DNA from 2 places in the Selenihalanaerobacter shriftii genome. Region 1 is predicted to be linked to the other one. Evidence: riboswitches for the same ligand, from Rfam matches in the RefSeq annotation. Region 1 holds a riboswitch; the other holds the start of a gene.

Region 1 (3,301 bases):
ATCTTTTTTTGCCACCTTCTCCTAAACTGCTTAATTCTTACAACTATTATTATTCAAGACCTAACCCAATATTCCTTTAAAAAGATGCAAAGAGACCATTAGTTATATTTATCCAAAAGCTCATTTATCTATTGATTTGATATGTTAAAAAGCTAGACACAATAAGTGCCTAGCTTTATGTTATAAAAATCTAAACTTTTTTCTATTTAAATCATTATTCATTATCTTCTACAATCCTGCTTCTTTTTTTAAAATATCTGCTTTATCTGTTCTTTCCCATGGCAAATCTAAATCATTACGTCCAAAATGACCGTAAGCAGCTACATCTTGATATATAGGTTGTCTCAATTCTAACTCTTTAATAATCTGAGCTGGACGTAAATCAAAATGTTTTTGAATTAGATCTTCAACAACTTCCTCATCAACTTTAGATGTGCCAAATGTATCTACCATAACAGAAACTGGAGATGCAACTCCAATAGCATAAGCCAACTGCACCTCACATTTATCAGCTAAACCAGCTGCTACCACATTTTTAGCTACATAGCGAGAGGCATAAGCCGCTGATCTATCTACCTTCGTTGGATCCTTACCAGAAAACGCTCCACCACCATGACGAGCTGTTCCTCCATATGTATCAACAATAATCTTTCTTCCAGTTAAGCCTACATCTCCTTTAGGCCCACCAATTACGAAACGTCCGGTTGGATTTACTAAATATTTAGTCTCACTATCTAACATATCTTTAGAGATAATCGGCTTAACAACCTTAGAAATAATATCCCTTTCAATCTGTTCTAATGAGACATCAGCTTTATGTTGAGTAGAGACTACCACAGTATCTACTCTTACTGGCTTGTCTCCTTCATACTCAATAGTAACCTGAGTCTTTCCATCCGGACGTAAGTAAGGCAAAACTTCTTCTTTTCTTACCTCTGCTAATTTTCTAGCTAGTTTGTGAGCTAGAGTAATCGGTAATGGCATTAATTCTTCAGTTTCATTACTAGCATAACCAAACATTAACCCTTGATCTCCAGCTCCTAATTCCTCCTCTTCTTCAGCTAGCCCTTCTTTTGCTTCTAAAGCCTCATCTACTCCCATAGCAATATCAGGTGACTGCTCATCAATAGAAGTCAAAATAGCACATGTACCCGCATCAAATCCATACTTAGCATTAGTATAACCAATCTCCTTCACTTTTTTACGAGCAACTTTGGGAATATCAACATAACAATCTGTTGATATTTCTCCAGAAATCAAAACCATACCAGTAGTTACTAATGTCTCACAAGCAACTCGAGCCTGAGGATCTTGACTAAAAATAGCATCTAAAACTGCATCAGAAATTTGATCAGCAACTTTATCAGGATGTCCCTCAGTTACTGATTCTGATGTAAATAAATAATGATTATTGGACATTATATCACCTCTTAATTTAAATGGATTCATTATAAATAAAAAATTCTCTCCTTATTGGAGAGATATTTAAAAAACATTACTACATCTCTCAAGATACTCTTGCAGGAATTAGCACCATGCACTGCTGCGCTGGTTGCCGGGTTTCCTAGGGCCTGTCCCTCCACCACTCTTGATGTTACTAAATATTCATTTTAAAATACAATATTATGTTAACATATCCAATATTAGTTGTCAATTAATATCTTGTTAAATTAACCTTTGCTTTCTTCTAATAAAGAAGAGAGACTCTATTAGTCTCCCCTTAATTCCTTTCATTTATAAAATTATTGTGCTAATAAAATTCGATCATTCATCAATTCCTCACCTTTAGCTTGAGCAAATTTATCTAATAAATCATCTACTGTTAAATGTTTTCTTTCTGGATTCTTAATATCCAATACTATTTCCCCATTATCCATCATAATAGTTCTATTACCTAAATTTAATGCTTGATTTAAATCATGAGTTACCATTAATACAGTTAAACTATGCTTAACTACTATACTTTTAGTCAAATCAATTACTTGTTGAGCAGTCTTAGGATCTAAAGCAGCTGTATGTTCATCTAATAATAAAACCTTTGGTTTAGCAATAGTAGCCATTAATAAAGTTAAAGATTGACGCTGCCCTCCAGATAATAATCCAACCTTATCTGTCAATCTATCCTCAAGACCTAATCCTAATAGACTCAAATATTCTTTAAACTCGTCTCTTCTTTCTTTATTTACTCCGATCCCCAATCCGCGCTTTTTGCCTCTAGCTGCTGCCATAGCTAAATTCTCTTCAATAGACATAGTCGCTGCAGTACCTTGTAAAGGGTCTTGAAAGACACGACCTATTAAACCAGCTCTCTTATAATCTGGCATATTTGTTACATCTTTATCATCTACTTGAATATTTCCTGCATCTATTCTAAAGCTACCTGCAATCGAATTTAAAAGGGTAGACTTTCCTGCACCATTACTACCGATAATAGTTACAAAATCACCGGTTCTTAATTCTAAATCTACACCTTTTAAAGCCACATTTTCGTTAACCGTACCACGATTAAAAATTTTACGAATCCCGTTTACTTTTAAAATTTCAGCTCACCTCCTAAAATCATGATGTACCTTTCGATAAAAAATTAAGTTTAAAATCTTCTTTTATAGTTGGAGCTGATAAAGCAGTAATTACTAAAACAGCCGTAACAATTTTCAAATCTGTAGGTGCAAAACCTAATCTTAATGCTGTAGTAATTGCTAAACGATATAGCAATGAACCACCAATAACACTTATAGTAGCTAAAATAATTCTTCGACTGCTAAAAATTACTTCTCCAATAATCACAGAAGCTAAGCCTATAATAATCATTCCAATTCCCATTCCAACATCAGCAAAACCTTGATATTGAGCTACTAAGGAACCAGATAAGGCTACTAAACCATTAGATAATGCTAATCCTAAAATGGTCATTGAATCCGTATTTACTCCCATACTTCGAATCATTTGTGGATTATCTCCGGTTGCTCTCAAAGCTAAACCTAATTCTGTATGCAAGAACCAATCAACCATAAACTTTATAACTAAAACTATGACTAAAAAGAATATTCCTGCTTGCCATTCTCCATTTAAGCTTATTGCATCTAATTTAGTTAGGATGGTCTCCTGATTAAGTAATGGAATATTAGCTCTACCCATAATTCGTAAATTAATCGAATATAAAGCAGTCATAGTTAAAATTCCTGATAAAAGCCCAGTAATCTTTAATTTTGTATTCAAAAAACCAGTAATACTTCCAGCTAATGCTCCAAATAAGACTGCTGCTAATGTAGCAACTATTGGATCTACTCCGTCAATAATT
Region 2 (3,301 bases), on a different contig from region 1:
TAACAGAAGGGAAACCACCTGATATATATAATGATTTATTTGGTACTAAATTAATAAGTGAAGAATATCAGATTCCAGTTAATATATTCTTTGCCGAGAATGAAATAGAAGACTATAATCAGTTAGGAACTTCAGCATTTACTTATGATCAAAAAGTATGGGGATTACCGAATTGGTTATTACCTCAAGTTTGGGTTGGGAATCGCAAATTACTTACTAAGACAGATTTAGACCTGAGTAGAGTTAAAGAAAAAGGCTGGCCATGGGAGACTTTTTACCAAACAGCTAAAGAAATCAAAGGTTTAAATAAAAAAAGTTGTATAATCTTTAATCCATATAATTCAGAATTGTTTTATCAATTATTAAGTATGAATGACAGTCAGGAACTAGTTTCTAAAGAAGGTAAATTGCTTTTGACAGAGAAGAATTTAAAAGGTACTTTTGAATATTTAGATGATTTACGTAGTCATAAAGTATTCTATGAAGAACCAGAAGAGATGAATAAAAAATTACTACCTTATTTTTGGCAAGGTAGAGCAGGAGTGATTGCTCCAGTTAATTTATGGTTATTAAATAATTTGTATCAGCGAGATAAAAAAGAAAAGAATGTAGAATTAACTTTATTACCGATACCTACTAATGATCCTGAAGTGAGTAAAGTACCGCTAAAGGTAAGAGGTTTAGTGCTTTTTAGACAAGAAGAGTATAAAGGGGACGATCATACAAAAGCTGTTTATAAATTTGCTAAGTTTCTTAATCAACAGAAATCACTTTTTATAGCTAAGAAGTTAAGAGTGGTACCAAGTTATCTACCTTTAATTTCTCATTGGAAGCAAGAAGTAAATCTAACAACTGATATTCAAAATCAACTATTGACTTATGTAGACCGTGGTAGTTATAAGGAGTTAAGTGGTTTTAATAATGAGAAATTAGAGTTAGAGATTAAGCAAGTGATTGATGAGCGGTACGAATCATTCTGGTTAGAAGGAGAATCTATTCCTAAAGTAAGTAGAGAAATCTTAAATATTGCTGAAGATATATTAAATGTTACTGATAATGAAAAGAATAAGGTCGAAAAAAAGAATGAAGATAAAAAATGAATAATAGAGTTGACATATTTAGTGATTTATGTTATTATAATTTAAAGTAAAAAGTTAATATGAATGAAAGCTCTTATTAAGAGTGGCTGAGGGACTGGCCCGATGAAGCCCGGCAACCGGCATTCGTTTAGAATGCAATGGTGCCAAATCCTGCAACGAAAAAATTTTCGTTGAGAGATGAGAGAGGAGTATAATTATAATAAATTATAAACCTCTTCTCATCAGAGAAGAGGTTTTTTTATTTTTAATTAAAAATGGAGGTAATAAATATGACAAAAGAAGAAAAAAGAAATTTAGGATTTGACACACTGTCTTTACACGCAGGATATGAACCAGAGGAAACAACTGGGTCAAGAGCGGTGCCTATTTATCAGACAACATCTTATGTATTTAATGATGCTGACCATGCAGCACGATTATTTGCTTTAGAGGAAGAAGGGAATATTTATACTAGAATTGGAAATCCGACTCACTCAGCATTTGAGAAGCGAATAGCAGCTTTAGAGGGAGGCGAAGCAGCTTTAGCTACATCATCAGGGATGGCAGCTATTAATTTAACTATATTAGGTTTATTAGAGGCAGGAGATGAAATTGTTTCTTCTAGATGTATCTATGGTGGAACTTATAATCTCTTTTCAGTGACTTTACCAAAGTATGGGATTGAGACTACATTTGTAGATCCAGATGATTTAGATGCCTGGGAAGAGGCTATTACTGAAAATACAAAAGTTCTTTATTTAGAATCACCTGGTAATCCACTTTTAAATATTGTTGATATCAAAAAAGTAGCAGAAATTGCTCATGAAAATGATATTACAGTAGTCTTTGATAATACTTTTAATACTCCTTACTTATGTCAACCTTTAAGTTTAGGAGCAGATATTGTGGTTCATTCGGCAACTAAATATATAGGAGGTCATGGAAGTTCTATAGGAGGAGTTATTGTTGGTTCAGAAGATTTTATTTTTAAAGTTAGAACTGAAGGATATCGTGACACAGGTCCAGCTTTAAGTCCAATGAATTCGTGGTTATTTATTCAGGGATTAGAAACACTCTCTTTACGTATGGAAAGACATTCAGAAAATGCACAACAAGTAGCAGAATGGTTAGAAGAACATGATCAAGTAGAGTGGATTAAATATCCAGGATTAGAGAGTCATCCACAACATGAATTAGCTAAAAAACAACAAGAGAATTTTGGAGGTATGGTCTGTTTTGAAATTAAAGGTGGCTTTGAAGCTGGTAAGAAGCTAATTAATAGTGTAGAGTTATGTTCACTTTTAGCCAACGTAGGTGACACTAGAACATTAATTATTCATCCGGCTTCGACTACTCATGAACAATTAGGAAAAGAGGAGCAAGAAGAAGCTGGTATTACTGAAGGTTTAATTAGATTATCGGTAGGGATTGAGAATGTAGAAGATATAATTGCCGATTTAAAGCAAGCATTTGCAACTATTGATTAGTTTTTAAGTTTAACTGGAAGGAAGGGAGAGTTATGAGTATTTGTAATAGAGAAGTAGAGTATATTAGTGATGAGGTGAGTTTAACTTCACCACACAATCTGACTCTTTTTGATGCTAAAGAGAAATTTAAGACTGAATCCGGTAAAGAGTTAGGGCCTATAGAAATTAATTATGAAACATATGGTAGATTAAATTCTAATCAAGATAATGTAATTTTAATTGTTCATCATTTAACAGCTAACGCCCATACTGCCGGTAAATATCAGACAGGTGATCAAGAAGTAGGTTGGTGGAATAATTTAATTGGTCCAAATAAAGCAATTGACACCAATAAATATTATGTAATTTGTAGTAATGTGTTAGGGAGCTGCTATGGCACAACTGGTCCTGCTTCTATTAATCCAGAGACAGGAAGAGAGTATGGAACTGATTTTCCTGTAATAACAATTAAAGATATGATTAAGCTACAGAAAGCATTATTAGATAAATTAGGGATTAATCATCTTCGAGCAGTAATTGGTGGTTCCATGGGAGGTATGCAAGCCTTAAAGTGGGCAGTAGAGTATCCAGATTTTGTAGATAAGGTAATACCAATTGGAACACCAGGAAGACTTAAAGCTCAAAGTATAGCATATAATCAAATAGCAATTGAGGCTATCAAAAATGATCCAGATTGGCAAAAAGGAGATTATTATGGCTCTGGTCGTTATCCGAAGAAAGGGATGGCATTAGCTA

The links. A riboswitch is a leader RNA that binds a small molecule or an ion and turns the genes downstream of it on or off. The one in region 1 is predicted to bind S-adenosylmethionine.
Region 2: it holds a riboswitch for S-adenosylmethionine, as region 1 does, so the genes downstream of both, B5D41_RS05930 (O-acetylhomoserine aminocarboxypropyltransferase/cysteine synthase family protein) here and metK (methionine adenosyltransferase) in region 1, are expected to answer to the same signal.

The regions. Positions count from the first base shown of each region.
Region 1 is NZ_FUWM01000003.1:155,302-158,602, forward strand. It holds gene priA (primosomal protein N') at 1-2, opposite strand, end outside; gene metK (methionine adenosyltransferase) at 229-1,419, opposite strand; SAM riboswitch class I at 1,498-1,598, opposite strand; gene B5D41_RS00720 (ABC transporter ATP-binding protein) at 1,743-2,540, opposite strand; gene B5D41_RS00725 (ABC transporter permease) at 2,560-3,301, opposite strand, start outside.
Region 2 is NZ_FUWM01000009.1:20,079-23,379, forward strand. It holds gene B5D41_RS05925 (ABC transporter substrate-binding protein) at 1-1,100, shown strand, start outside; SAM riboswitch class I at 1,171-1,284, shown strand; gene B5D41_RS05930 (O-acetylhomoserine aminocarboxypropyltransferase/cysteine synthase family protein) at 1,370-2,566, shown strand; gene metX (homoserine O-acetyltransferase MetX) at 2,599-3,301, shown strand, end outside.